DNA from 4 places in the Ensifer sp. Root1252 genome. Region 2 is predicted to be linked to each of the others. Evidence: riboswitches for the same ligand, from Rfam matches in the RefSeq annotation. Region 2 holds a riboswitch; each other region holds the start of a gene.
What was found. Region 2 has a riboswitch for cobalamin ahead of ASD02_RS14790 (DUF1636 domain-containing protein). Riboswitches for the same ligand answer to the same signal wherever they lie in the genome.
Positions count from the first base shown of each region.

Region 1: another riboswitch for cobalamin. It lies ahead of metE (5-methyltetrahydropteroyltriglutamate--homocysteine S-methyltransferase); the one in region 2 lies ahead of ASD02_RS14790 (DUF1636 domain-containing protein).
Region 3: another riboswitch for cobalamin. It lies ahead of ASD02_RS12655 (CbtB-domain containing protein); the one in region 2 lies ahead of ASD02_RS14790 (DUF1636 domain-containing protein).
Region 4: another riboswitch for cobalamin. It lies ahead of bluB (5,6-dimethylbenzimidazole synthase); the one in region 2 lies ahead of ASD02_RS14790 (DUF1636 domain-containing protein).

Region 1 covers NZ_LMDT01000002.1:63,356-70,796, forward strand. The annotation lists gene ASD02_RS04795 (PotD/PotF family extracellular solute-binding protein) at 1-501, shown strand, start outside; partial or broken gene ASD02_RS04800 (ABC transporter permease) at 675-1,505, shown strand; gene ASD02_RS04805 (ABC transporter permease) at 1,507-2,328, shown strand; gene ASD02_RS04810 (aspartate/glutamate racemase family protein) at 2,334-3,071, shown strand; gene ASD02_RS04815 (LysR substrate-binding domain-containing protein) at 3,029-3,973, opposite strand; gene ASD02_RS04820 (hypothetical protein) at 4,104-4,397, shown strand; cobalamin riboswitch at 4,436-4,656, shown strand; gene metE (5-methyltetrahydropteroyltriglutamate--homocysteine S-methyltransferase) at 4,754-7,108, shown strand; gene ASD02_RS04830 (hotdog domain-containing protein) at 7,105-7,441, shown strand, end outside.
Region 2 covers NZ_LMDT01000012.1:454,560-462,000, forward strand. The annotation lists gene ASD02_RS14765 (SLC13 family permease) at 82-1,857, shown strand; partial or broken gene ASD02_RS14770 (NADP-dependent oxidoreductase) at 1,914-2,907, opposite strand; gene ASD02_RS14775 (oxidoreductase) at 2,966-3,781, opposite strand; gene ASD02_RS14780 (helix-turn-helix domain-containing protein) at 3,871-4,302, shown strand; gene ASD02_RS14785 (DUF1330 domain-containing protein) at 4,635-4,928, opposite strand; cobalamin riboswitch at 5,116-5,332, shown strand; gene ASD02_RS14790 (DUF1636 domain-containing protein) at 5,440-5,853, shown strand; gene ASD02_RS14795 (ABC transporter ATP-binding protein) at 5,876-6,682, shown strand; gene ASD02_RS14800 (ABC transporter substrate-binding protein) at 6,679-7,441, shown strand, end outside.
Region 3 covers NZ_LMDT01000012.1:14,262-21,702, forward strand. The annotation lists gene ASD02_RS12625 (DUF982 domain-containing protein) at 27-266, opposite strand; gene ASD02_RS12630 (GntR family transcriptional regulator) at 565-1,275, opposite strand; gene ASD02_RS12635 (DUF1194 domain-containing protein) at 1,481-2,275, opposite strand; gene ASD02_RS12640 (glucoamylase family protein) at 2,436-3,746, shown strand; gene ASD02_RS12645 ((2Fe-2S)-binding protein) at 3,743-4,606, shown strand; gene ASD02_RS12650 (CbtA family protein) at 4,682-5,476, opposite strand; gene ASD02_RS12655 (CbtB-domain containing protein) at 5,674-5,850, opposite strand; cobalamin riboswitch at 5,893-6,162, opposite strand; gene ASD02_RS12660 (TetR/AcrR family transcriptional regulator) at 6,161-6,853, opposite strand; gene ASD02_RS12665 (NAD(P)H-binding protein) at 6,957-7,441, shown strand, end outside.
Region 4 covers NZ_LMDT01000012.1:688,937-696,377, forward strand. The annotation lists gene ASD02_RS15895 (2,4'-dihydroxyacetophenone dioxygenase family protein) at 1-115, shown strand, start outside; gene ASD02_RS15900 (quinone oxidoreductase) at 128-1,093, shown strand; gene ASD02_RS15905 (LacI family DNA-binding transcriptional regulator) at 1,128-2,153, opposite strand; gene ASD02_RS15910 (phytanoyl-CoA dioxygenase family protein) at 2,254-3,447, shown strand; gene ASD02_RS15915 (SDR family oxidoreductase) at 3,539-4,360, shown strand; cobalamin riboswitch at 4,438-4,647, shown strand; gene bluB (5,6-dimethylbenzimidazole synthase) at 4,692-5,483, shown strand; gene ASD02_RS15925 (DUF2865 domain-containing protein) at 5,392-6,462, opposite strand; gene ASD02_RS15930 (acyl-homoserine-lactone synthase) at 6,650-7,294, opposite strand.

The sequences.
Region 1 (7,441 bases), on a different contig from region 2:
AAATCCTTCGACGAGAGCGTCAACCTGATGGCCTCCGGTGAAGTGGTGATCCAGTCCATGTGGTCACCGGCCGTCGCCGCCGTCCGCTCGAAGGGGATCGCGTGCAAATACCAGCCGCTCAAGGAAGGCTATCGCGCCTGGGGTGGCGGCCTCGGCCTTGCCGCTCATCTCCAGGGCGCCCAGCTCGACGCGGCCTATGAATACATCAACTGGTACCTGTCGGGCTGGGTCGGCGCCTATCTCAACCGTCAGGGCTACTATTCGGCCGCCATGGACACGGCCAAGGGCTTCATGTCCGAGGACGAGTGGGGTTACTGGGTCGAGGGCAAGCCGGCAAAGGGCGATATCCTCTCGCCGGAGGGCAAGGTCATGGAGAAGGCCGGTGCCGTGCGCGATGGCGGCTCCTTCGAAGACCGCATGGGCAAGGTCGCCTGCTGGAACTCGGTCATGGATGAGGATCGCTACATGATCAAGCGCTGGAACGAGTTCATCGCGGCTTGAGGCAGACGAAACGCCCTCGCTGCGGCGCGCCCTCGAATGGGGCCGCCCGCAGCGAGCGGAACCTGACGAGCAACGCGAGAGGATGAACAATGGCGGTAGTGGCAATTTCGCAGCCATCGGGGGCCTTGGCCGGTAGACCCAGCAGTGTCCGTGCTTGGCTGCAAAGGCTGGGCGCCTATCTGCAGGCGCTGCCTCTCATCCTCATTCTCGGGTTCTTCTTCGTGCTGCCGATCCTGACGGTTCTTGTCGTCAGCTTCTGGGACTACGACTTTGCCGGGCTTTATCCGGACTTCCTGACCATGAACTATGTCGACACGCTCGGTTCGTGGGTGACGTGGAAGACCTATCTCAACACGTTGAAATTCACCGCCCTCGTCTGGTGCCTCACACTCTTGATCGGCTTCTGGGCCGCCTATTTCCTCGCATTCCACGTGCGCACGACGACCATGCAGATGGTGCTCTTCCTCATCTGCACCGTGCCGTTTCTAACCTCGAACATCATCCGCATGATCTCCTGGATCCCGGTGCTTGGACGCAATGGCCTCGTCAATTCGACGCTGATCGACCTCGGCATCATTCCGCAACCGATCGAGTGGCTGCTCTATTCCGATTTTGCTGTCGTGCTTGCCATGGTTCACCTCAATACGCTCTTCATGGTGACGCCGATCTTCAACACGCTGATGCGCATTGACCGTTCGCTGATCGAAGCGGCGCGCGACTGCGGCGCCAGCGGCCGGCAAGTGCTCTGGAACGTCATCCTGCCACTCGCCAAGCCCGGCATCGCCATCGGCTCGATCTTCGTCGTCACCCTCGTCATGGCCGACTTCTCGACGGTTCAAGTTATGTCGGGCGGACAGAGCGCTTCGGTCGCGCTGATGATGAAGAACCAGATGTCACTGCTGCAATATCCGGCTGCGGCCGCCAATGCGGTAGTGCTGCTGATCGTCGTGCTCCTGATGGTCGCCGCGATCCTTCGGGTCGTTGATATCCGAAAGGAACTCTGAGATGAACCATGAGCGGCGCACCCTTGAATTCTACCTGCTCGCGGGCTTCTTCGCCCTGTTCGTGCTGTTTCTCTACGGGCCGTTGTCGGCGGTGCTGATCCTGTCCTTTCAGGGGCCGAATGGCGGTCTCACATTTCCGTTGAACGGACTATCGCTGCACTGGTTCTACAATCTCTTCGAGAAACAGGCGGTCGGCGACTTCGGCGCGTCCTTCCGCCGCTCATTCACGCTGGGACTGATGGTGATGGTGGTCAACGTCGTCGTGGCGCTCCTCGCCGGCCTTGCCTTTCGCCACCGCTTCAAGGGGGCGACGGCCCTCTTCTACCTGACCGTTGCCAGCCTGGTCGTGCCCTCGATCATCATCTCGCTCGGGATCGGTGTCGTCTTCCAGCAGTTTGGCCTGAAGCCCGCCTGGTATTCCTCCGGCTTCGGCGCACATCTTACCTGGACCCTACCCTTTGGCGTCTTGATCATGTTTGCCGTCTTCAACCGCTTTTCGCCGGCCTATGAAGAGGCGGCCCGCGATCTCGGCGCCACCCCGTGGCAGACGTTTCGGCATGTGGTGCTGCCGATGATAGCGCCGAGCCTGATCGGGGTCGGCCTCTTCGGCTTCACCCTTTCCTACGACGAGTTCGCCCGTACACTGATGACCTCGGGCAGCTACAACACCCTGCCATTGGAAATCTACGGAATGACCACCAATGTGACGACGCCGGTGCTTTACGCGCTGGGCACGGTCACGACGCTCTTCTCCTTCACCACCATCCTCGTCGCGCTTGCCGTCATTCTGACGCTTCGTCGGCGGCAGGTAAAAATGAGCTAGGTTCGATGCGCATTCTGATCGTCAATCCGAACACCACCCTATCCATGACCGAGAAGGCGGCGGCCGCAGCCCGCGCCGTCGCGGGCCCGAACACGGAGATCATCGCGAGGACGTCCAAGTCCGGACCGGCTTCGATCGAAGGCCACTATGATGGCGCGATCGCGCTTCCGGGCGTGCTCACCGAAATCCGGGACGGCGAAGCGGCAGGCGCCAACGCCGCCGTCATCGCATGCTTCGACGATACTGGTCTGGAAGCAGCCCGCGCGCTTGCCCGCATCCCCGTGGTCGGGCTTTGCGAATCCGCTGTGGCGACGGCCGCCATGCTTGCTCAGCGTTTCACCGTCGTAACCACACTCGAGCGGTCGCGTGTGCTTATCGAGAACCTGGTCATACGCTATGGGATGAGTGCCCGGACGAAGGTTCGCGCTGCGGACATCCCGGTGCTGCAGCTTGAGGACAAGGCTTCGCCCGCGTTGGCGAAGCTGCGATGCGAAATCGAGCTGGCGCTCGTTGAGGACGGCGCCGAGGCGATCGTGCTTGGCTGCGCCGGGATGGCCGATCTTGCGCGCGCACTTCAAGCCGAATACGGCGTTCCGGTCATTGATGGCGTATCGGCAGCCGTCAAGCAGGCCGAGGCGTTGGTGTCGCAAGGACTGACGACCAGCAAGCGCGGCTCCTATGCTCCGCCGCTCAGCAAATCCTATTCAGGTCTTATGAGCGCGCTCGCACCGATCTCGGCTTGAGACCGTACCGAGGGAAGCTCTCCGGCCACGGCGGCCAGCTGCGCGTTCGATGTGGCGGCTTCGGCAATGATCCACTCGCGAAACACCTGGATCTTGTTCTGCCGCCGGTGGCTTTGCGGATAGACCAGCCAATAGGCACGGCCATCCCTGACCACATGGTTGAACGGCCGGACGAGTTTTCCGCTGCGAAGCTCCTCAATCACAAAGGTGGAGACGACCATGGCAATGCCATGATCGAGCAATGTGGTGGCCACATCCATTGCCTGGACGTCGAAGATCAGCTCAGTGCCATTGCTGGCCGGCGGTTCCACGCCCGCTTCGGTCATCCAGCGCCGCCACCAGCTGGCGTTGCCGAAGCGCCTCACCGTGAGAACGTCGGCCGGATCCTTCAGCTGATGTTTTTCCAGGAACGTCGGCGTACAGACGGGCATGTATTCGATCGGGAAAAGAGGAAACACTTCATTGCCCGACCAGTCGCCGTTGCCGCTGCGCACCACGAGATCAATCGCATCGCGCTTGAAGTCGATCAGCTCCGTGGACATGTGCACGCGAATGCTGATGTTTGGATGGGCTGTCTGAAACGAGGCGAGCCTGGAACCAAGCCAACTTGAGACGACGGTTGGCAGTACCGAGATGTGCAGGTGATGCTCGGTCTTGTCGGCAATCTCGGAGAACGCCGTACCCAGTAGATCGAGCGCCTCGGTCACCTTCGGCGCAAGCTGCCGTCCGGCAGCCGTCAAGCGCACTTCCCGCGGCAGACGGACAAACAGCGGCGTGCCGGTGCGGTCCTCCAGCAGTCGGATTTGATAGCTGACAGCGGCTTGCGTCATGCCGAGCTCCTGCGCCGCGCGGGTGAAACTCAAGTGCCTGGCTGCGGCCTCGAACGCGCGCACCGCACTCATGGGGGGAATCTTGCTCATGAAGTGAGATAAGCATTCTTTATGGCAGCATGCGAGAAATCGCTTTGCGCGAAACCACCAAAATCCTCAATTTTCTCGCGAACACATCACCACAGAACTGAAGGGGTTAGCAATGCTTAGCGCACTGCGATCGATCATCCTCCACGTCTGGACTTCGGCCAAGAGAGCTGCCGACGCCACGACGACCATCGATACATTCAGCGAGTTCCAACTGAGGGACATCGGCCTGACGCGAGACAATGACAGCATCCGGGCGCGCGCGGGCGATGTTGCTGATCCGTGGCAGCACGTAGCGGGCTCTGATCCGGGCGGTGCCCTTTCGCCGCAGACGCCAAATGATGAAGTCGCGTCGCCGCCCTCGCGACAAGCTTTCGACCTCGGCCGAATGGAGAAAATAAAGACATAAACATTTCTTTATACGATTGACGCCGTCGACTTTGCGGGGCATTGTCGAACAATCGTGGTTCTGCGGCTCGTCTGACGACAGGCCGGAGCTAAGAGGGAATTCGGTGCGGCGCTGCAAGGCGCTCATGCCGGAGCTGCCCCCGCAACTGTAAGCGGCGAGCGGTCGTCCAATGATGTCACTGAGGGAGACGCCTCGGGAAGACGGGACGGTTCGTGTTGACCCGCAAGCCAGGAGACCTGCCGCGATAGATAACGTCCACGGGCGGGGTGTCCGATGTGTCGCCTTGACGAGCGAGCCAGTCTCGGTCGTGGATGCGTCGCATTCAAAGCCTTGCCCACAACCTTCGGGGTAAGGAAATGACAATCAAGACAGCCAATCTCGGCTTTCCACGTATCGGCAGCCACCGTGAACTGAAGTTCGCGCTGGAGCGTTATTGGGCCGGCAAGATCGAGAGACAGGACCTGCTCGACGTCGCCGCCAGGCTGCGGGCCGAAAACTGGGCCGCGCAAAAGGCGCGTGGGATCCAGATCATTCCATCGAACGACTTCTCGCTTTACGACCAGGTTCTCGACACATCAGTGCTGGTTGGTGCGGTGCCACCGGCCTATGGCTGGAAGGGCGGCCCGGTCGACCTCGACGCCTATTTCGCCATGGCGCGCGGTTCGACGACTGCCGCCTGCGCGTCCGGTTGCACGCATGGCGGGCCCGACGGGGGCAACCAGGCGCCGGAGATGACCAAGTGGTTCGACACGAACTACCACTACACGGTTCCGGAATTCGCGGAGGATCAGCGCTTCGAGCTGACGAGCAATGCGCCGCTTGACGCCTTCCTCGAAGCCAAGGCGCTCGGGCATGTCACCCGCCCTGTCGTCCTCGGCCCCGTCACCTTCCTGAAACTGGGCAAGGCGCTTGCCGGCGGATTCGACACCATCAATCTGATCGAGCGGCTGCTGCCTGTTTATACGAAGCTTCTCACCGAGCTTGGGGAAGCCGGCGTCGAATGGGTGCAGATCGACGAGCCATGCCTGGTGCTCGATCTCACTGAGCGGGAACGCCAGGCGCTGGCGCTGACCTACCAGACGTTCGCCTCGGAACTTCCGCAGTTGAAAATCATGCTCGCGACCTATTTCGGCGCGGTCAGTGACAACATGCCGACAGCCCTTTCGCTGCCGGTTGCCGGGCTGCATGTCGACCTCGTGCGGGCGCCGCAACAGCTCGACTTGCTACTTCAGACGGTACCGGCACAGCTTGTGCTGTCGCTCGGCGTCGTCGATGGCCGCAATGTGTGGCGTACCGATCTTGCCGGCCTCTTCCGCCGGCTGCAGCCGTTGATCGAGGCGCATGGCCGCGATCGTATCGAGCTTGCACCATCGTGCTCGCTGCTGCATGTGCCAATCGACCTCGATCTCGAACGAGCGCTCGATCCGGAGCTCGTCTCCTGGCTTGCCTTCGCCCTGCAGAAGCTGGACGAACTCAGCCTGCTTGCCCGCGCATTCGAGCCGGGCCTGGCCAATCCCGAGCAGGTCTTTGCAAAATCGATTGCTGCGGTCGAGGCACGGCTGACCTCGCTCAAGGTCCACGATCCACTCGTTGCCGGACGCTTGAAGAACCTGACGGCAGCAGACAGCCGCCGTCAATCGAGTTTTGCAACGCGCCGGCGGCGGCAGGAAGACAGGCTGGCACTGCCGCTCTTCCCGACGACGACGATCGGCTCCTTCCCGCAGACGTCAGAGGTGCGCCAGGCACGATCGCTGCATGCCAAGGGCGAGCTCAGCTATGTCGACTACCTCGCCTACCTGCGCCAGGAGACGGAGAAGGCCGTGCGCTGGCAGGAGGAAATCGGCATCGAGGTGCTGGTGCACGGCGAATTCGAGCGCAACGACATGGTGCAGTATTTCGGCGAGCAGCTCTCCGGCTATGGGTTCACTCAGAGCGGTTGGGTGCAGAGCTACGGCTCGCGCTACGTACGCCCGCCGATCATCTTCGGCGATGTCTCGCGCCCGAACCCGATGACGGTCGATTGGGCAACCTATGCGCAGTCGCTGACGGACAAGCCGATGAAGGGCATGCTCACCGGCCCGGTGACGATGCTGCAATGGTCGTTCGTGCGCGACGACCTGCCCCGGTCGATCGTATGCCGGCAGATCGCACTGGCGCTGCGCGACGAAGTCACCGACCTGGAAACGGCCGGTATCGCCGTGATCCAGATCGACGAACCGGCGCTGCGCGAGGGACTGCCACTGAGACAGGCCGATCGAAAGGCCTATCTCGACTGGGCGGTCGAGTGCTTCCGCATCAGCGCCTCCGGCGTCGGTGACGAAACCCAGATCCACACCCACATGTGCTACTCGGAGTTCAACGACATCATGGCGGCGATTGCGGCAATGGATGCCGATGTCATCTCCATCGAAACCTCGCGCTCGAAGATGGAGCTGCTCGGCGCCTTTATCGATCAGGCCTATCCGAACGAGATCGGCCCCGGCGTCTACGACATCCACTCGCCGCGGGTACCCACTGTCAACGAGATGGTGCATCTGATCGAACAGGCGACCGACGGTCTGACGCCGGCGCAGATCTGGGTCAATCCGGATTGTGGGCTGAAAACAAGGCGGTGGGAGGAAGTTCGCCCGGCGCTCGTCAACATGGTCGCGGCGGCGCAAACGCTGCGCCAATCCTTCACTGCCGGCCGGCAAGAGGCCGCAAACGCATGACGGACGATAGCAATATCGAGAAGGCGCCGGGGGAAACCCCGGCGCCCGCCACCTTGATCGACATCGTCTTTCCCGGCGACACCAATCACCACGGCACGCTCTTCGGCCGTGCGGGCCTCGCACTCATGGACCGGACCGCCTTCATCGTCGCCACGCGCCACGGCCGCGTTCCCTTCGTCACCGCCTCCTGCGATCGCGTCGACTTCCGCGGCCCCGCCCACATCGGCCATATCGTCAGCTGCAGCGGCCGCCCGATCCGGGTCGGGCGGCGTTCGATGGTCGTCGAAGTCGATATGATCGCGGAAGATCTGACGGCCGGCACCCGCGATCTGT
Region 2 (7,441 bases):
CCGTCGGATTGTGCGTCAGGCCCCAAGCGCCTGTCGCGCGCTCTGCTGTCGCCCAGTCCTTCTGCCGAACCCAGGTATTGCATGACCGCCGAACAGTCCCTCGCGTTTATAGTCATCGGCGCCATGATGGCATTCTTCATCTGGGGGCGGTTTCGATATGACGTGATTGCCTGTTCCGCCCTGATGCTTTCGGTCGCCGTTGGCATCGTGCCTTTCGATCACGCCTTTGATGGTTTCAGCGACGATATCGTCATCATCGTCGGTAGCGCCCTTATCGTCAGCGCCGGGGTGGCGCGCTCCGGTGTCGTGGATGCGGCGATCCAGCGGTTTCTGCCGAACATTTCCTCGGTCCGGGCGCAGCTTGCGCTGCTGGTCATCACGGTCACGGTGCTTTCCGCCTTCATCAAGAATATCGGCGCGCTGGCGATCATGATCCCGGTGGCGTTCCAGTTTGCCCGCCGTTCCGGCGTCCAGCCCTCGGTGTTCCTGATGCCGATGGCCTTCGGCTCGCTGATCGGCGGGCTGATGACCCAGGTCGGAACCTCGCCCAATATCGTCGTTTCGCGCGTGCGCCAGGAGTTGACGGGCGAGAGCTTCACCATGTTCGATTTCACCCCCGTCGGCGCCACGCTTGCTGCCGTCGGTGTCGTCTTCCTGCTGTTTGCCTACAAGCTGGTGCCGCAGCGCACGAGCCAGCATGTCTCGGTGCAGGCGGCGATCGAGATCACAGACTATACCTCGGAGGCGGTGGTTGCCGCCGGTACGCCCATGATCGGCAAGTCGCTGAGCCAACTCGTCAAGATTGCCGACGGCGGTGCCGTCGTCACCGCGATGTTCCGGCGCGGCCTGCATGTGGCGCCATTGCCTGACGTCAAGCTCGAGGCCGACGATATCCTGCTGCTCGAAGGCGGGCCGGATGCGCTCGATCGTATCGTCTCGCAGGCCAAGCTGAAGATCTCCGGCGACCGTTCGCCGTCATCCAGCGAAAAGACCGGCGCGGAGATCGAGGCGGTCGAGGCTGTGATCGGCGGCGGCTCGCCGCTCGAAGGCATGACCGCGCAGCGCCTGGCGCTGTTCAGCAACCACAACATCAACCTGCTTGCCGTCAGCCGGCAGGGCGAGCGGCTGAAGCAGCGGCTCGGCAACATTCGCTTAAGGGCCGGCGATATCGTCGTGCTGCAGGGCGCGCGCCGTGAACTGCCGTCGTTCCTGCAGGACTTCGGCTGCCTGCCGCTGGCGCAGCGCGAGATCCTGCTTGGCACCATCCGCAAGGCGACGCTGCCGCTCCTCGTTCTTGCCGCCGCCATGGGCTCGACGGCCGTCGGCCTCGTGCCGATCCCGATCGCCTTCTTCGCCGCGGCCCTTGCCATGGTGATCTTCCGCATCATTCCGCTGCGCGACGTCTACCGGTCGGTCGACGGGCCGATTTTGGTGATGCTGGCAGCGCTGATCCCGGTCAGCGATTCGCTGCGCACGACAGGGGGCACCGACGTGATCGCCAGCTGGCTCGGCACGATTGCCGCGGGCCTGCCGCCGGCCGGGGCGCTGACGCTGATCCTGCTCGCCGCCATGGCAGTGACGCCGTTCCTCAACAATGCCGCGACCGTCCTGGTCATGGCGCCGATCGCCGCCAGTTTCGCGACCACGCTTGGCTACCGCCCCGAAGCCTTCCTGATGGCGGTTGCCATTGGCGCAGGCTGCGATTTCCTGACCCCGATCGGCCACCAGTGCAACACGCTGGTCATGGGCCCGGGCGGCTACAAGTTCAGCGACTATCCGCGCCTCGGCCTGCCGCTTTCGGTGGTGATTGTCATCGTCAGTGTGCCGGCGCTGATCGCCGTCTGGCCGCTGCGCTAATCGCCTTCCTAAAGGTAGTTGCTTCCTCTAACGGCAATCGGACCGGACCCCAGACGTCACTTCACAGCGACGACGACTTTCCCCTTGGCACGCCCCGTTTCGACATAGTCCAGCGCCTCGTTGGTCCTCTCGAACGGGAAGACCCGATCCACTACCGGTCGTATGGCACCTGTGTCGATCAGGGAGGTGATCTGACCAAGCTGCCCACCGTTGGCCGTCATGAAGTGGAAGGAGTAGCTGATCCTTCGGCGCTTCGATTTTCTCCTGATGCCGAAACTCAGCAGGCGCATGACCTGTTGAAGCAGCCAGCCAGAACCGTTCTGCCGCGCGAAGTCCGGATCGGGCGGACCGGAAATCGAAATCAGCTTCCCGCCCGGCTTCAGAACAGCGAGGGATTTCTCCAGCGTTTCCCTCCCTAGGCTGTTCAGCACGACGTCATAGCCCTGCAGCACTTTCTCGAAGTCATCCTTCTTGTAGTCGACGACGACGTCTGCGCCGAGACTTTTCACAAGAGCGATATTTGGTGTGCTCGTGGTCGTCGCCACATATGCCCCAAGATGCTTGGCAAGCTGGATCGCGATCGCGCCCACACCACCGGAGCCGGCATGGATCAGGACCTTCTGTCCCTTTTGCAAGTTGGCCCGCTCGACAAGCACCTGCCATGCTGTCAGGGCAACAAGCGGAATGGATGCGGCCTCGTTCATACTCAGATTGTTCGGCTTCATCGCTACATCGGCCTCGTCCATGGCGATGTACTCTGCAAATGTCCCGATGCGATCCTGGGCCGGGCGTGCATAGACCTCGTCACCAGGCTTAAATCGCCGGACATTGGCCCCGACCCTGACCACCACGCCCGCTACATCGTTGCCCAGCACCAGTGGAAGGCGGTAGGGAAGGATGACCTTGAACTCTCCGTCCCTGATCTTATTGTCCAAGGGGTTCACGCCGGCGGCATGAATCTCAACCATGACATCGTTCTCTCGGCTGTGGGCCTTCGCCGAGCCGGAGAGCGCCGCCTTTCAGATAGCGATCGATCAGGAATGATTTCATCAGACTAACTTTCGTTTCTATGGTGAGCCGGCAGCGCCAGCAGTGCGGCGGCGACAGCTCAATCGGGAAGTCTGCTGAACTTCCGAAGGTTCTTGTCGACGATGGACTCGGGCAGGAAGCGACGCATGAAACGGACTTGTCCTGCAGCTTTTCCGGCGGTGTAGCGTCGTTTGGGCGATGCCGCATTGGCGGCCCTTACGACGGCTTCGGCGACCACCTCGGGTGCATCGCCCTTCGCGACGATGTCGCGCATCAGCCTCTCCGCGTCGGCGCGAACCGTGTCGTAAACGGCAAGCGGGCGGTCCGGTCGCGTGATGTTCTCTTCGAAGGATGTGCGGGTTACGCCGGGCTCGACAAGCACGATGCGGATGCCTTGCGTTCGCACTTCGTGGTCAAGAGACTCCGAATAGCCTTCGATGGCATGTTTGGTCGATGCGTAGAGCGCATTGTAGGGGGCGGGGATCAGCCCGAGTATGGAGCTGAGGTTGACGATCCGTCCTCGATGCTGCCGTCTCATCGTGGGCAGCACCGCATTTGTCATGCGTATGATGCCGAACACGTTTACGTCGAAGACGGCTTTCGCCTGTTTCGTCGTGGATTCCTCAGCGCCGCCGAGCAGTCCGATCCCGGCATTGTTGACAAGAAGATCAATCCGTCCTGCGCGACTTAGAACCTCGTCGACGGTTGTCTGCACCGATGCGTCATCGGTTACATCGCAGATCAGCATCGTGATCCCGTCCGGGGTATCGGGCATCGGCTTTCGGCTGGTACCGAAGACACGGTAGCCATCGTGCCGCAGCGCTCGTGCTGTCACCAACCCAATGCCTGAGGAAGCGCCCGTGACCAGGGCAATGCCGCGTTCTGTCTTGCTCATCGGCTTGTGCTTTCATTTTATCATGGAATATCGCTGAACATTCAGTTACTATTAAATTAGTAGTTAGTCACTATCAAAAAGATACTAACATGAAAAATCTGTCGAGCCAGCCATGCCTGATCGCCAGGAGCCTTGCGCTTGTGGGGGATGCCTGGAGCATGCTGATCATGCGAGATGCCCATGCGGGCCTGACCCGCTTCGATGATTTCCGCAAAAGTCTTGGTATCGCGCCGACGATGCTGACGGGGCGGCTTTCAGCGCTGACGGAGGAGGGGCTGCTGGAGAAACGCCGCTATTCCGATCGTCCGCCACGAGACGAATATGTCCTGACCGAAGCTGGCCAAGACTTCCTGCCGGTTCTGTTTGCCATCGGCGCGTGGGGACGCAAGCATCGCGGCGGGGGCGAGGTAACCCGGTTCTTCGACGCCGAGACCGGAACGGAGATCGATCCCGTCACCATCGACCGGGCGACCGGCGCTCCAGTCGGGACACGTCCCATTCGTATCGCCGCACCGGAATGAGGCACCCCAGGCAGATGAAGTATCGCCTGACAACGCCTCTTGAAATCGCTTCCAGCACAGAGTTGCCGGTCCGTTGGTCGAGCAATGTCTTATGACCGTCGCCGGCAAACGCTGATGCCAGATTAATAGGTCCGGTTGACAGTCGCGATCGATCGTCCTGATGGCGTGAGAAGTGCTCTGCCAATGTGCGTCGCAGGCATCATTCGTTAGCTTGTGTTGTATTATGATATTACATAACAGATGAATATGAAAATATGCCGCATGTTGATATGCCAATGCCGCACCTTTGCGGTAAACGTCGGAAGCTGCTGGAACAATGACGGCCCGACTGCTTAGGTGGCAACGCCTTCCAGCGTCATGATCCGCGTCTTGGCGCAGCGCTCTCGGATCGCCTTGAGGCGTTGATACGCCGGCGAGTTGTACCACTCGAGCAAGGAGTGCATGTCCGGGAACTCGACAATGACGAGCCGGTGCGGCTCCCAGTCTCCCTCGAGCACCCGGGTAGCGCCACCGCGCCCCAAATATCGGCCACCATAGCGCGCCTCCGTTGCCGGCACTTCCCGTATGTATTCTTCAAAGGCCGCGGCATCGGTGACCTCGACATCCGCAATCAGATAGGCGGCCATGGCAGATCTCCTTTTCCACACAGGCGCCATCGAAGGATACGCCCGTTGGTCGGTGCGGGCGAGTTGGTCAACATATTTTTGTGTTGAATAATGTTATGTTATCACATAACAAATGCGCATGAAAAAATGCGACATGTTGATAGGCCAAGGCCGTGCTGTCGCGGCGGTTGTCACCTCCGCCGAAGTGTGCGACGAAGGCTTTGATGGTGCTGCAACCGCGACAATGCGGAAGCGGCTGAAAAGGGAACACGGAGCGGACGACCCAAATGGGGCCGAAACCGTGGCTGCCCCCGCAACTGTGAGCGGAAAGCGCATTCACACCATGTCACTGGCGATCAGCCGGGAAGACGTGGATGCGCCGCGACCCGCGAGCCAGGAGACCTGCCATCGAACCGATCAACCACAACGGACGGGGTGTTCCGATGGAAAAGAACTGGTTTTTGCGCGACGGTCATCCGTCATCATGCCGCGTTGCCACATTCTCTCCGGACCAATCCGGAGGAGAAGAGACATGGCCAATCCGGTTTCCCGACAGCACACGATAACGGTCTGCACCGATTGCCGTTTCACCGGCGGCCCATGCCGTCCGGGAGCGGATCTGATCCAGCGGCTGAACCGCAGTATTGCCGCGCTCGGCGAGCCGCTCGACCGGGATTTCTCCATTACTGGGACGGTCTGCATGGCCGCGTGTACCAGGCCTTGCACCATCGCTTTCCAGGCAACCGGCAAGGCGACCTACCTCTTTGGCGATATCTCGCCCGAGGAGGATATCGATGATCTCGTCTCGTTCGCGACCACCTATGCCGGAAGGGGCGATGGCATGACGCGGGCGGCCGAGAGGCCGCGCGGGCTCAACGGCAAGACGCTGGCGCGCATCCCGGCAGCGATGCTGGTCTCCGAAGACATCGGCTGGCATTTCCAATGATGGCGCGGGGAGGGACGAGCCGATGAGCTGCACCGCGACAGGGGCCGGGCTTCGGGTCCACGCCCTGGATTGGGGACCGCGCCCGGACCTGCGGCTGGTCCGCGAGATCGACTTTGCCATTGCGCCCGGCAGCCGGCTTGCCATTCTCGGGCCGAACGGTGCCGGCAAGACCTCGCTGCTGCGCTGCCTCTATCGCTCGGCCCAGCCGATAGCGGGCGCAATCGAGGTCGATGGCGTCGACATCTGGGCGATGACGGCGCGCGAGGCGGCAAAGATCATTGCCGTCGTGCTGCAGGAAATGCCGAGCGACTTTCCCTTCAGCGTGCGCGACGTGGTGATGATGGGCCGCATCCCCCGGCGTGAGGGCATGAGCGGCTGGACCGCGAGGGACCGCGAGACGGTTGCGCACGCGCTCGAGCATCTCGATCTCACCCACCTTGCCGGGCGGCAATTCGCGACGCTTTCGGGCGGCGAGAAGCAGCGGGTGCTGATCGCCCGGGCGCTTGCCCAGCAGCCGCGCATCATCATTCTCGACGAGCCGACAAACCATCTCGATATCCGCCACCAGCTCGAAATTCTCGAGTTGTTGCAGACGCTGCAGCTGACGATCGTCACCACGCTGCACGACATCAACCTGGCAGCCGAGTTCGCGACCGATGTGGCGATCCTGACGGAGGGACGCATGACGGCCTTCGGCCCGCCCGAAGACGTGCTCAACCCACAAGCGCTTTCCGCCGCCTTCGGCGTCACCGCCACTGCCCACAACAATGCCGTTTCGAGCGGCGCACGCTTTTCCTTTTCACTTGCTCGACAGGAACTGATTTCATGAAGACCTTCATTGCCCATTCCGCCTTTGCCCTGCTGGTTCTGGCGGCAACGCCGGCGCTCGCCTATCCCGTGACCGTCAAGAGCTGCAACCGCGAGGTGACCTTCGATTCAGCACCGAAGCGCGCCGTTTCCAACGACGTCAACCTCACTGAAATGATGCTGGCTCTGAAATTGCAGGACCGCATGGTCGGCTATACCGGCGTATCCGGCTGGAAGACGCTGGACGAAAAGCTGCGCGAAGGCGTCAAGGCGCTGCCGGAGCTTTCGGAAAAATATCCGACCAAGGAAGTGCTGCTCAATGCCGACGCCGACTTCTACTTCGCCGGCTGGAACTACGGCATGAAGGTCGGGGGCGAGGTGACGCCGGAAACGCTCGAACCCTTCAAGATCAACGTCTATGAGCTGACCGAATCCTGCATTCACGTCATGGCCAAGGGCAAGCCTGTCATGGACGACATGTTCGTCGATATCCTCAATCTCGGCCGCATCTTCGGCGTCGAGGATCGGGCGCAGGCGCTGGTCGACGGTTATCGCCGCGATCTCGACAAGATCACTGCAGACACCGGCGGCATCGAACGCCCGACCCGCGTCTTCGTCTATGATTCCGGCGAGGAGAAGCCGTTCACGTCAGGCCGGTTCGGTATCCCGACGGCAATGATCGAGGCGGCGGGCGGCGTCAACGTCATGGACGACATCGAGAAGAGCTGGACCGAGATTTCCTGGGAGCCGGTGATCGACAAGAACCCTGAGGTGGTGGTGA
Region 3 (7,441 bases), 440 kb from region 2:
TGAATGTCGGAAAACTGGAGTTTTTCTCAGGCAAGCAGAAGGCCCGATTCACGGGCGGCCGCGGTGAAGCATTGGCTTGCCCTGTTGACGCTGGTCAGCCCGTCAAGCGCATCCAGGCAGCGCTGAAGGGCGGCACGATATTCCCGTCCACGTCTGCCCGGCCATTGCCGCAGCAGTTCGAGCGCCTCCCAGACCGTCCTGACGACGGTCTGCCGCTTGGACGACAGTTTCAGGTGGATCGGCGTTGCGAAGGTTTTTTCGCTCATCTTGCATTCCTCGTTCATAGTCTTTTGAGCGCGAGGCCAACGCCGGGGAGCGCCAATGGTTCCCTCCGCGGCTGCACTTTTTTAACCATGACGATGCCGACCCGATGTGTTCGGCCAGATGGGGGGCCGTCGGAAGCCCTGGAAGACAAGGCTTTCGGACGAGAGCCGGCACGCTTTCGCCGTGACAATTTTTGCGAAAGATTTTTTCGAATGATGGAGGCGTGGGGAGCGGCGAGGGGCCTGCGGCCGGGTGCAGGCCGTCTCCCTGAAACCGTTCAAGCGTTTTGGCTGTCAGCGATCAGAGATCGAGCGCGGCCCTGAGGTCGGTCGGCTTGCGCTCCCTGAGGTCGAGATCGGCCTCGATGTGATCGATATGGCGGATCATCAGCGCACAGGCGGTGTCGATGTCGCCGGTTTCGATCGCAGTCAGGATGTCGCCATGCTCGTCGTGGCCACAGGTCGAGACGCTCGATTGTCCATAAAGCGCGATGACGAGCGAGGAGCGCGCCACCAGCTCATCCATGAAGCGCCTGAGAATGACATTGCCGCTGAGATCGGCGAGCGCCAGGTGGAAATCACCCGAGGCCTTGATCTCGGCGCGGCGCGCCGACCGGCCGCGCTGTGCGGTCAGTTGATGTTCGGCGGCAAGCAGGCGGCGCAGCTCATCGATATCAGCCGCGCCAATGCGCGGCGCGGCGGCGCGCACGAGGCCCGGCTCGATCAGTCGGCGGGTCGCAAAAATCTGGCGGGCTTCATCCGGCGAGGGATGGGCGACGAAGGCGCCGCGGTTCTTCTCGACAATGACCAGCCCCTCATAGGCGAGCGACTGCAGCGCGGCGCGCACCAGCGTACGGCTGACGTTGAACAGATCGCCGACATCGCTTTCGGACAGCTTGGTTCCGGGCGCAAGCCGTCGTTCGACGATCGCATCGCGCAGCTTGTCGCGAATCTGTCGGGTGCTGGTGTCGGTGGACGCGTCGGCCGCCGCAGGATGGGTGGTCAGGGACATGAAGGAAATCGATCCACGATTGAACGCGGCATCTTATCGACGCGCGCGCCCTACAGCGCCGCGCGTCTTATTAGACGCGCAAATGTCGCTGTAGCACTTTGAATGGCTGCCTGTTTTTATCCTTAAATCGAATAGGATTTAAGGAAACATGCAGTAAGGAAACGACAATCTGGCATGGCAAAGCGTCGTTGCCAATGTGGGCCGACTACTTGTCAAGTTCGGGATAGACGCGGTCGATGAAGCCTGGCCGGAGCTTCTCGCCGATCAGGCAGTCGGGCGCGGGCAAGGCATCGACGAGGCGCACACGCGGCGGTGGCGGCAGGCCGCTGACCTCCAGGATCAGCTTCTGGCGGATGGCGATGGCGAAATCTTCCGGCTCATGCACCGGCAGCACGAAGGAGCCCGGGCCGCCGACGACGCACTCGGCATAATACTGGTCGAGCGGCCCGGTCGAGACGGACGGTCTAATCAGGATCGCCAGGCCATTGATGATGATGCCGCGGGCAATGGCGATGTCGCGGGCGGGAATGACCGGTGGGCCGATATTGTTGGGTCCGTCGCCAGACACGTCGATGATGCGGCGCATGCCGGCAAAGGCGTTGGAGTCGATCAGCGCTGTGCCGTAAGTGAGCGCGTTGGAGATCGAGGTGCCGCGGCGGGTGCCGACGGGGCGGGCCTCGATCAGCGCGGCAAAGGCGTCCGCTTCGGCGGCGTTGGAGATCACCTGCCAGGCAACGACGGAGGATTCGTTGACGGTGCCGGCCCATTCGAAATAGCCAAGGGCGATCCGGCCATAGCGACCGCTCGTTACCGCATTGAGGAAGTCGGAATGGCGCAGCGCCTGCACGTAGCCGGCGCGCTGGACGCGGGCTTCGTCCAGATCCATCGAGCCGGACATGTCGACGGCCAGCACCAGTTCGACATCGACGTCGGTGTGCGCGGCGGTCGATTGGGTCGGGCCACCAGTCAGGGAAAGGATCAACGCCAGCATGGTTAACATCGCTTCAACCCGTCATTGCGAGCCGCGTCATCTCAGGAAATGTAGCACAGGATTGGCTTATCGCGACTGTTTGGGGTTGGCTGACCTTCAATAAAAGGTGATATCGACAGGGTTTACTGCCGATCGATACCGTGCCGACGGGCCTGCATGAGCTGAGGATATGCTTCAACAGACACGGAATACGGAGCGTTTTCAGGTCGATAGGCTGCAGTCCGCCGCTTTCGACTATTTCCTGCGCTATAGCGATGCCGGCACCGGGCTTGTCGCCGATACGTCGCTTCCCGACGCGCCCTCAAGCATCGCTGCCACCGGTTTCGGGCTTTCCTGCTACCCTGTTGGCGTCGAGCGCGGCTGGATCGGGCGCGGCGAAGCGGCCGGCCGGGTGCTGATGACCCTGCGGTTTCTGGCGCAAAGCCGGCAGGGGAGCGATGCGCTCGCCACCGGTTATCGCGGCTTCTACTATCACTTTCTCCACATGAAGACCGGCGAGCGGGTGTGGCAGTGCGAGCTTTCCACCATCGATACCGCGCTGCTGATTGCCGGCGTTTTGACCGCAGGCGCCTATTTCTCCGGCGACAGTGCGGGGGAGCGGGAAATCCGCGCGCTTGCGGATAAGCTCTATGCCCGGGTGGATTGGCGCTGGGCGCTCGGCCGTGGCGAGATACTGACGATGGGCTGGCGACCGCCCGGGCGGTTTCTTAAGTATCGATGGCAGGGCTACAGCGAGGCACTGCTGCTCTACGTGCTCGCGCTCGGCGCGCCGCACCATGCAATCGGCCCGGAGCACTACCGCGAATTCACGGCCGCCTATGCGTGGACCACGGTCGACGGTGCGCCGCATCTGCAGGCCGCGCCTTTGTTCGTCCATCTCTTTCCGCAAGCCTGGATGGACCTTCGCGGCATTGGCGATGCGCCGATGCGTGACGAGGCGACTGATTATTTCGACAATACCTGCCGGGCGATCGCGCTGCAGCGAGCCCATGCCGAGCGCAATCCCGGCGATTTCGCCGGTTACGGCGGGGATATGTGGGGCCTCAGCGCCTGCGGTGGACCGGCGGGGCGGCAGCGGCTTGTCGATGGGCGTTGGCAGCGGATGCTCGGCTATGCGGCGCGCGGCGCGCCCGGTGGTCCTGACGATGGCACGCTGGCACCTTGGGCACCGGTTGCCTGTCTGCCTTTCGCTGCCGATGCGTCGCAGTCGGCACTCGCCGAGCTCGAGAACTGTTACCCGGACATTCTGTGCGAGAGCCGGTTTCCCGGCGGGTTCAATCCGAGCCTGCCCGGTGTGGGCCCGGAGGGTTGGGTCGACGACCGCGTGGTCGGGCTTGACCAGGGGCTTGTCGTGATGATGATCGAGAATGCCAGAAACGGTTTCGTCTGGGAGCTGACGCGCAGCATTCCGGCCATACGGCGCGGATTGCAGCGGGCGGATTTTCGCGGCGGCTGGCTTGAGACCAGGGAGACGGCATGAGCTTGGGCCACGAGCGGCAGGACGAGCGCCCGGCGGAGGACGAGGCGGACGCGGCGTTGCGCCAGAGCGCCCTTGGCGTTCTCGCGCACCTGCAGTCGTCTTTCCCCGAAGTGGGCTTTTCGCTCGGGGCCGCCGGCGACGTATTTCTTCCCGAGGCGCGGTTCTGGGTGGAGGAGGGCGTCGGGCTTGAAGACAGCCTTGCCTATCAGGATCGCTTTGCCGAGGGCATGGACGACAAGATCCGCGCCGCCCATCTGATTGCCTTTTACAGCAACCAGCTCACGCTCGCGCTTGGCGGCCTCTATCTCGGTGGGGGCATCGTGGCAGCCGTTCGCGGCCTTCGCTTCGAAGAATTTTCGCGGGCCTATGGCGAACGGCTTGTCGCGGCCAAGCGGTTTCATTTCAGCCTTGCCTTGCCCGCAGCCGGGGATCATGCCCCGGCGACTGCGGACGTCTTCGGCGAAACCTTCGCTGCGCATCTGGCGCCGATCGTCGTCATGTTGAAGCGTCGCACCGGCCTGTCCTCGGGCGCGCAATGGCGGCTTGCGGCGGATTCGCTTGCCGGTGGGTTCCTGGAGATCGGCCGCGTCCTCGGCGACGAGGAGACCGCGATGGCGAGGGCGCTGGCGATCGTCAAGCGCGCGGGTACGTCGCTATTTTCCGACAAGCTCCGTTACGAGGACATCGTGATCGAGATCGGCGGCAATCATGCGCTGTCGCGCACCTATCGCCTGCGCGGCGGCTGCTGTCTCTATTATCGAACGGAAGGTGGCAGCTTCTGCGACAGTTGCGTGATGCTGGCGCCGGACGACCGCCGCGCGCGGTTGCAGGCGCATCTGCTGGCATTGCAGGCGCGCTGAGACATCTCGACGACAAAGCCCCTGATATCGGCGATATCAGGGGCTCCGGGTTGATGGCGAAATCTGGCCGGTCTGTTACGCCTTGGCGAAACGATCGTTGATGAAGCCCGACACGACGCCGAGAACAATCCAGAACGCGAGCGTGGTGGCAAGGGCTGCCACGGCGAATTCAGCGCCGAGCACGGCCGGCACATTGCTGGAGATGTCCGACGGTTGCGGCGCGCCATAGACATGCGGTGCCGCGATCAGCACGAGGCCGATGATCTTGGCGGCGATCTCTTGCCGCAAGACCAGCAGATAGAGACCGGCGGCAGACAACAGCACGGTTGCACCCCACCAGACCTGGCGGTCGCCGAGTTCCGCGGCCGGGAAGCCCGGCAGTTCCGGCGGCAGACCGATTGCCGGCAGCATGTGCACGGCAAGCCAGCCGCAGGCGCCCCAGAGCGCGCCGTTCCTGAGCGTGATCGGGTAGCCGATGACGAGGCTGACGCCGGCGAGCAGCAGCGCGAAGCCGGAGCCGGTCACCAGATTGGCGATCAGCGTGCCGGAAAAGCGGCTCATGCCGAACATGATGCCGCCTTCCTCGTGTTCGCCCTCATGGGCGTAGGCAGGCGTGATCGGCGACAGGGCGTCAAGCAAAGCGCCAATCGGCGAAACCGCCTTCAGCGACGAATGCTGGTCGTGGTTTGCTGCGGCCGGATCGGCCGTTCCCGGCTGAACGGCTGGTTGTTCGCCGGCGGCCGGTGCCTCGCCTTCGAATTCTTCCGCGTGCAGGATCAGCGGTACGACGCGTAGTTCCTGGGCGCCGGTCATGAAGACACCGGCAATCAATCCAGCCACGATCGCGGCCAGAAGCGTTCTGACAATCATTTTCGATATCCCTCGATATCGGCGCGCCATGCATCTGGCAGGCAGCGCCGTGTCCCACTGGCAAATATGCGAACGGCTCCGTCCGGCAGATCTTCAATCTGCATCAGACGCGAGCAAACGCGTCCGGCTGTCTGCCGGAAGCGTTTTTGTCCGCAGCTATGTCGATGCGGAACGCAAGTCGCGTCCCGGAACATCGCTTAGTGGCAGGGGAAGCCATAGGAGTGGCGGGTGTCGTGCGCGGTATCGTGCAGCACGGCCGAGTTCGCCAGGCCTGCGCCGAAGACGAGGAAGCCGCCGATGAGGAGCGCGATGATACCTGCGGTCAGACGATCGCTGAGGGAGAGCGGAATGCTCGAAACTGTAGATGTAGCCATGACAACCTCCGTGATGGCGTCGGGATCTTTCCCGGTTTGGGCCCTATGCCCGCATCGACTGGCAGGTTTCCTGGCTCAGGACGTCGGGTGAGATCACCCTGGATTTGCCTCGCCTTCCCAGAGCAAGGGCCGCCCTCTCGCGGTCTTGTCTCCAGTGGCTTCTTCCGGATCGCTCCGGAACGGCGCATTCACGTCGCTCTACAGTCGCGGGGTCGGCCGTGATTTGAATGCCCAGCATGGGTCCATCCGTCACGTTCCCGTTTACTCCCGAAACGCGTTCGCGTTGCGGGAACCAATCGATCCACGATGATTAGGATCGCACCCCGGAGATGTCAATTAGACTTGCGCCGCCGCCCGGTCCATCCGCGACAAAATCACGAAGGATCATGCGTTTATAGGCTTCGACGATCTGGTCGCCCTCTGCTCTGGTGACGGAGACCGCAAGCCGCATCGTGCAATCGCCGAGATGCATGATCAAAAAGGCGGCGCTGTCGATCGTTTCGCGCGGCGTGTCGGGCGCAAACCGAGCCCAGACGTCGGCCAGAAGCTGGCCGCCGGCACGGCTTTGCAAAAGGTCGATCTCGCGCAGCGCCTTGTCGGCCTGCATCGCTGACCAGATGTCGCGCATCACAGGCTCGGCCAGGAACATATCGTAATAGATGTCGAACAGCATGGAGAAGGCGTCACGCAGTTCCGAGATCGACGTCACCTTGGCAAGCTCGGCCCCGATGCATTCATTGCAGACCGCATTGTAGCGCTCGGCCAGCGTGCGCACGACCGCCGCCTTGTCGGGGAAGTACTGGTAGAGGGAGCCGATCGAGATTCCAGCCTTTTCAGCGACTTCGCTCATGCGCATGGCGTCGCTGCCCTTCTCCTGGATGATCGCCGTGGCGCAGGAAAGGATGTGCTCGACGCGCTCGCGGCTGCGCTTCTGGCTGGGCGTGCGGCGCAGCGCCGGCTCGTCGTCAGCGGGGATTGTGGAAGGGCTTGCATCGGGAATCATGAGTAATGCTCACATTTTGACTTGACTCCTAAAATACGAGGATTTATCACATTTGCAAATGTGAGAGATGCTCATGTTTTGCAATCAACCTCAGGAGGAAGCGATGACTGACAAACTCACACTGGTTCTGGGCGGTACGGGCAAGACGGGGCGGCGGGTGGCGGCCCGCCTTGAGGAGCGGGGTATCGCGGTGCGCATCGGCGCCCGTTCGGCATCGCCTTCCTTCGACTGGACGGATGAGGCGACCTGGGCGCCCGTGCTTGAAAATGTCGAGCGCATCTATATCAGCTACCAGCCGGATCTGGCGGTGCCGGGCGCCGTCGAAACCATCCGCAAATTCTCGAGGCTTGCCGTTCGCTCGGGCATCAAGCGGCTGGTGCTTCTGTCGGGGCGCGGCGAGGACGAGGCGGAAGCGGCCGAGCGCGAACTGCAGGCCTCCGGCGCCGACTGGACGATCATCCGGGCAAGCTGGTTCTTCGAGAATTTCAGCGAGGATTTTTTGACCGATTCCGTTCGCAGCGGATCGGTGTTCCTGCCGCCGGATGAGATCACCGAACCCTTCATCAGCACCGACGACATCGCCGACGT
Region 4 (7,441 bases), 230 kb from region 2:
CGAGGACGGCAACGCCGAAGGGTATGAAGATGTGCTCGTCAGGCTCGATCGGTATGCGGCACACTGTAAGTCCGTCGGGCTCGGCGACGAATTCGTCCGTACGCTCATCCGATAGGGGGAAGTGATCATGCATGCATTGGTGTTCGACTCGTTCGGTGGGCCCGAGGTGCTGAGCTACCGCGAGGTTGCCGACCCGGCCGTGCCGCCCGGCCACATCCAGCTCGCCATGCGGGCGATCGGGCTGAACTTCGCCGATATCTACCGGCGCAAGGGCAATTATGTGCTCGCCGGCAAGGCACCCTTTATTGCCGGCTATGAAGGGGCCGGTGAGGTCATCGCGGTCGGTGAAGGCGTTGAAGGCATCGCCCTCGGCGACAGGATAGGGTTTGCCGACGTGCCGTTTGCCAATGCAACGCGGGTGACCGTGCCTTTGGAGCGGGCGATTCCGCTTCCTGTTGATATCGGCTTCGAGGCGGCGGCAGCGCTCCTGCTGCAGGGGCTGACGGCGCAGTATCTGGTTGAGGACAGCTATAGCGTCCGGGCCGGTGACACGGTTCTTGTCCAGGCGGCAGGCGGTGGCGTTGGGCAATTGCTGATCCGGCTCGCCATCGCGCGCGGCGCAAGCGTCATCGCCATGGCCTCGACGCTGGAAAAGCAGGCCCTTGCCAAGGCCGCCGGTGCTGCCCATGCGCTCGGATATGACGAGGGCTGGCCGGACAAGGTGCGCACCTTGAGCGCCGGTGGGGTCAATGTCGCCTATGATTCGGTCGGCATAACCTTGCTCGACAGTCTCTCGGCGGTGCGCTCGCGCGGCACGCTGGTGACATTCGGCATGGCGGGTGGGCCGGCGCCGCTGGTCGATCCGCGCTATCTCATGGAAAATTCGAAAACCGTCGTTGGCGGCGATCTCTGGGATTTTCTGACAGACCGGCAGCAACGGCTAAGCCGGGCAGAGCGTCTGTTCCAGGCCCTGCGCGCTGGTATCATCGAACGTCCGCGCATCGAGACCTTCGCACTGTCGGACGGTGCGGCAGCCCATGCGCGGCTCGAAGACCGCAGCTTTTCCGGAAAGATCGTGCTTTTGCCGGAGTGAGAGACCGGCCCCGTGTCGTCGCGGGGCCCGCCTTTCAAATGATGGGCACGTTGTAGGGTGTAATCACCTCGACGGCCGACAGTCGGCTTCCGCCCAGCTTTTGCCCGGCGCCGCTCCGTCGTGCGAGAATAGCGCGAAAAGTCATGCGGGCGTCGCTGCGCAAGTCATGATGCAGGACGAAATGGATCCGGCGTTGGCGCAGCAGCGCCAGATTGTCCTGGTCGAGGTCATGAGCGATGAACAGGCTGCAGTCGCGGCCGAGGCGCTCGAAGGCGGCCAGCACGGCGCGGTTGCCGCCGCCGATCGAATAGGCGGCATTGATGTCGGCGTCTGTCGCAAGCGCTCTTGCTGCAAGAACACCGGTTTCGGCGTCCTTGCCGTAGCCTTCGCTGATCTCGACGATGCGGATCGCCGGATAGTGCTCGCGGAGCACCCGGCGAAAGCCGATTTCGCGTTCCTCCTCGCCACGAAAACGGCTGCTCGAAATCGTCACGAGCACGGTTGCTGCCTGCCCGGCGAACCGTTCGCCCACGAGATAGGCCGCCGTCTCGCCGGCCGCGCGGTTGTCGGCCCCGGCATAGGCGGTGCGCGCCGAGTTCGGCAGATCGGTGACAAGCGCGACGACCGCAATTCCCGCCTGTTCGAGGCGGGCGACGGCGCCAACGATTTCGGGCACATCAGGTGCCTTCAACACGACGCCGTCGGTCCCACGCAGGCGGACGCGGTCGAGCAGCTGCGCGATGTCGTGCGGCCGCATGATCTCGGCAAAATGGAACCGGCAGCGAAACGTGGTCGGCATGAAGGTCGGCGCCTCGGTTTCGAACGCCTGCCTGACCGCCTCGGTGAAGCGCTCCGGCGCCTCCATCACGATATCGATCGCGCGCTTCTGGCCTTGCATCTCCGATCCCGATTGCTGCTTCTCCAGCTCGCGGATGGCGGCTCGCACGCGGGCTGCCGTCTGCCGGCGCACGCCGGGACGTTCATTCAGGACGCGGTCGACGGTCGCGGTGCTGAGTCCCGCCTGAAAGGCGATATCCTTGACCAGAAACGGATGTGCCAACGACGAACTCTCCTGATGGTTTTTTGATGGATTCCTGCTCTATATCACGATCTCACGCCGCCTATAGTCGGGACATCGAAAGTTTCTGAGGAGGAACGAGATGAAGACCGACAACAGGGCGCGCCAGCGCCTCGACCGTGTGTGGCTGAGCGAGGATGCCTGCGACATCGAGGCGTTCCGTGCGGAGGTGGAGCGGCAGACGAACCTTGCTGATTATCCACACGCGCTCGCCTGCGAGAAAAATGTGCTGATCTATGACAGCGCCAGCCTGGTTGCCGCCTGCGCCACGACCGAGGGGCGCCGCGCTGCCCTGGCCGAAATCTGCGAGGTGCTGGCAACCGGGCCCGGGGTGGCGGTGTTCAAGCACGCCTATGCCGACACATCAGTCATCGATGCGGCCAGCGGCATCTTTGACGCCATCATCGACGAGCAACACCGCACCAACAGTGGCGGCGGCGACCACTTTGCCAAGCCCGGCGCTAACGACAGGATCTGGAATTCGCTCGAAAAACACTGCCTGAAAAGCCCTGAGAACTTTGCCGCCTATTACGCCAACGCCATCATCGCGCTCGTCAGCGAAGCCTGGCTTGGTCCGAACTACCAGCTGACGGCGCAGGTCAATCGCGTCAATCCCGGCGGCGCGTCGCAGGCGGCCCATCGCGACTATCATCTGGGATTCCAGACCTCTGATGTCATCGAGCAGTATCCTGTTCATGTGCACAGGCTGTCGCCGGTGCTGACGTTGCAAGGTGCCGTTGCCCATTGCGACATGCCGATCGAGAGCGGTCCAACGCTTTTCCTTCCCTATAGCCAGACCTACGTGCCCGGCTATCTCGCGTTGAAACGTCCGGAGTTCCGGGCCTATTTCGACCAGCATCACGTGCAGCTGCCGTTGGAAAAGGGCGATGTCGTCTTCTTCAACCCGGCTCTCTTCCATGCGGCCGGCAGCAATCATTCGACTGATATCAAGCGCGTCGCCAACCTGCTCCAGGTCTCCTCGGCCTTCGGGAGGGCGATGGAGACCGTCGATCGCGCCAGGATGAGTGCAGCCCTCTACCCGGCGCTGACCGCACTCGTGGCATCCGGCACGCTTTCGGCCGATGAGGCGGCCAATGCGATTGCGTCCTGTGCCGAGGGCTATTCCTTCCCGACCAATCTCGATCGCGATCCGCCGCTGGGCGGTCTCGCGCCGAAGACCCAGGCGCAACTGATGCATGAGGCGCTGGCAGGCAGGTGGAGCGATGCGGATTTCAGAAGCGCGCTTGGCGAGCAGGCACAGCGCAAGCTGAGCTGAACGGCAGAATCGATCTTTCCGGTCCCCGGCGTTCTGCGGCGGGGGCCGGTCGCCCTGTTTTCATCTCACTTTCAATTCTGGGAGGACTTTCATGACCGAGCAATATGGCCGTCTCGACGGCAAGATCGCCATCGTCACCGGCGGGACGCAGGGGCTGGGCGCAACGATCGCCAACCTGTTTGCGGAACGTGGGGCTAAAGGTGTCGTCATCTGTGGACGCAACGTTGCCAAGGGCGAAGCGAAGGCCGAGCAGATCCGCAAGGCAACCGGCGCGCAGGTACTTTATGTCGAGGCAGACCTCGAAAAGGTCGAGGACGCGCGCAAGGTCGTCAGCGCCTGCGACGCCACATTCGGGCGCGTCGATGCGCTGGTCAATGCGGCGGCGATCACCGATCGCGGCACCATCCTGGACACCAGCCCCGAACTGTTCGACCGGATGTTCGCTGTCAATGTGCGCGCACCGTTCTTCCTGATGCAGGAAGCGGTAAAGCTGATGCGGCGGGAGGGCACGCAGGGCACCATCGTCAATATTGGCTCGATGTCGGCGATGGCCGGTCAGCCGTTTATCGCCGCCTATTGCTCGTCGAAGGGGGCGCTGGAGACGCTGACCAAGAACACCTCCTATGCGCTGCTGCGCAACCGCATTCGCGTCAATGGCCTCAATATCGGCTGGATGGCGTCCGAAGGGGAAGACCGCATCCAGCGCGAATTTCATGGGGCGGCAGACGACTGGCTCGAAAAGGCGGCCGCCAGCCAACCCTTCGGTCGGCTTGTCGACCCCAAGGAAGTCGCGCGTGCCTGCGCCTATCTCTCGTCGGATGAGTCCGGCCTGATGACGGGGTCGGTCATCTGCTTCGACCAGTCGGTGTGGGGCGGCTATGACGGCTCGCCGCATCCGGTCGCGCCGCTCTGACATCTGACGCTGTCGCGAGGCCCTGTGGAGTGACCGGCAAGCGACGCCGGACTTGCTTGTCATTCCCTGTGGGCTGTGCCCTTATGACGCCGTCAGGTGCCCGCAACGCGGGAGAATCGGGAATCCGGTGTTATTCCGGAACGTGCCCAACGCTGTGACGGGGACGACTGCCTCTAGGGATTTTGTGCTTGCTCAAGATCTTGCCACTGGATCTTCATGTGATCTGGGAAGGTGAGGCGGCCGGTTGATCCGAAGTCAGAAGACCGGCCTGGCAAGATAGACCGATATCCGCGCGGACGGCGGAAGGTTGTGCATTGTTGGGGATCGAACGATGCGGACTGACGCTAATGGCGGCCTTGCGGCTGCAGAGGCCTTTTCATCCGACGAGCGCGAAGCCGTCTATCGAGCCATCGAAACGCGCCGGGACGTGCGGGATCAGTTCCTGGCCGAACCCTTGCCTGACGATGTGGTGATGCGCCTGCTCAATGCTGCGCACCGGGCGCCATCGGTGGGTTTCATGCAACCGTGGAATTTCGTCGTGGTCCGGCAGGCCGAAACCCGCGAGCGGGTATGGCAGGCCTTTTCCCGCGCCAACGACGAAGCGGCATTGATGTTCGATGGCGACCGCCAAGCGAAATACCGCTCCCTGAAGCTGGAGGGGATCCGCAAGGCACCCTTGAGCATCTGCGTCACCTGCGACCGCACGCGCGGTGGAGCGGTCGTTCTCGGGCGCACCCATAACCCGCAGATGGATCTCTATTCCACCGTCTGTGCCGTGCAGAACCTCTGGCTTGCGGCGCGCGCCGAAGGCGTTGGTGTCGGCTGGGTCAGTATCTTTCATGAAAATGAGATCAAGGCGATCCTCGGCATTCCCGATCATGTCGTGATCGTCGCCTGGCTTTGCCTCGGATATGTCGATCGCCTTTACCAGGAGCCGGAACTTGCGGTTAAGGGCTGGCGCCAGCGGCTGCCGCTGGAGGAGCTGGTGTTCGAGGAAGGCTGGGGAACCTGCCGAAAGGCAGACGCTGCGATCAGTTGCTCTGAACCGGCTGGTAGCCCGGACCCTTCGGATGGCGAAGGTCGATCGACGTTTCCTCCTGGGGAAGGAACGTCGGCCCGATGACCCGCACCTTGCTCTTGGCGGGATCGTAGGGGCGCTCCTCCGCAGCCGCCTTGGCGGTAGGGGCGGCCGCTTCCTTCTTGCCCTCGATGACGATGATCGACGATTCGCTGTTGCCAGTGTTGCCACTGGAAGCCTTGGGCGTCGTCGCGATCTTTGGAATCTGGCAACCGCAAATGCCCGGCTTGCCGACGCCGCGCGTCCGATAGGCAAAGGCGTTTGGCAGTTCTTTATAGGGGCGTCCCGTCGAGGCGGAGACCATCTGGTCGCTCTCCTCGGTCGCCAGGTCGTGGAAAAATAGTTCTGTTTCGGCACCCGGGCAGCGGGCGCGGCAGGCCTGCTCGTCGCGGGCGAAGTCCACAGGGCTTGCCTCGGACGAGATCGGGAAGAAGGCGCCATCGCAAGTGCGCACGCACATGGTGCGAAGCGTGCCGGAATAGACGCCGCTTTCCGGCGGGTAGGTGCCCATTTCGCCGTCCCGCAGCATTGGTCCGTAGCTTTCGTCCGGCGGCAGATCGCGCAGGATGTTGCGGTACGTTTCCGGCTCGTCCGGGTCGGCGGTCGCAAATTCCTCGCTGCCACCATAGCAACCGTTGATCTCGAGGGCGGCGAGGATGCGCCGGCGCGTATCGTCTCCATCGCCTGACATCAGCTGCTGGCGCTCCGATTTGAGGATGCGCAGATTGTCTTCCATCTCGGCGATCAGACTGTTGATGTCTGTGCAGATATCCGGGTCGCCGCCGTTGAAGACGACGACGCTGCCTGTGCCGCAGCCGGCGCGTCGGCGATCGTTGCGCGCCCGGCGCAATTCGATGTTCTGTCGGGAAATCGCGCTCGCATAATCGCGGGTATCGGCCGTAGTTTCGATGGCGGCGGGCAGTTCGGCGAGCCGAGTGTTCAGGCGGTCGCACACGCTGGAGGCCAGCGCCTGATCGGCAAGAACCAGAAGCAGCGGCAAGGTCGCCGCGGCTAGGGTTTTCATGTTCCGGAACACGGGCGAACGTCCATTCCTGCAACCGCACGGCGCCACCCTTGTTGTCCGGGTTCGGTCGCTGTCGGCACTTCCTGTTTCAGCCCTATCATAAGGCTTGTCGCCGCCGGTGCAACGACAAGCCTCGCATTGCGTTAACAGCTCCGTCCGGTGGGAGGAACGGAAGGAGCGTTAGAGATCAGGCGGCGCGTGCCGTCTCCAGCGACATCGGCCGTTCAAGAACCGTGCCTTCGATCGCCGCTACGGCCTTCATGGCGCTGAGCAGCGACGGCGTCACTTCCCAGGCGACCGCTACGGCATAGACCGAGCCGATCCGGTGCGGGTCAGCGATGCGCTCGCCGGGGCAACCCATGCGGCGGAACATCCGCTCGAGGAAGACATCGGTCACCGTGACGATATGGCTGATGCCGGAGGCCAGCCCGAGTTCGCCGACACCGCACATCAGTTCTGCGGCGGCGACGGTCACCTGGTTGGAGGCGCGGTCCTGAGAAATCTCCGGGTCGATGCAGAAGCGGCTCGATTCCCAGATCGAGGCGCTGCGGATCTCAGGGTTGTCGCCAAGCAGGATCGGGAACGTATCGTCCAGCATGTTGGGGCCGAGCGTCGGCAGCAATCTCAGCGATCCGCGCAGTTTTCCCGTCTCCGGCGAATAGGACAGAATATAGAGCGGATTCGACTTGTCGTAATTGTCGATCTCCCATTCCCCATCGGTCTGCACGTCCCATTTCAGGAAATCGTGGAAGACGCGCTTGCGCAGCTTGAACATCTCGTCGATGGACTGTGGGTGCTGTCCGCGTGTCCTGCCGTTGAGGATCCTGATCATCTTCTTCTCCATCCTTGTTTTGGGGGATGGCGTGATGCTGTCAGTCCTCAGGCAGGGGCGAAACTGTCACTACCGACAGTTCCGGAAACCGTTTTTTCCCACTAAATATAGACGGGTTTTCAGATGAGCGAAGGAGGAGCGTCTTGA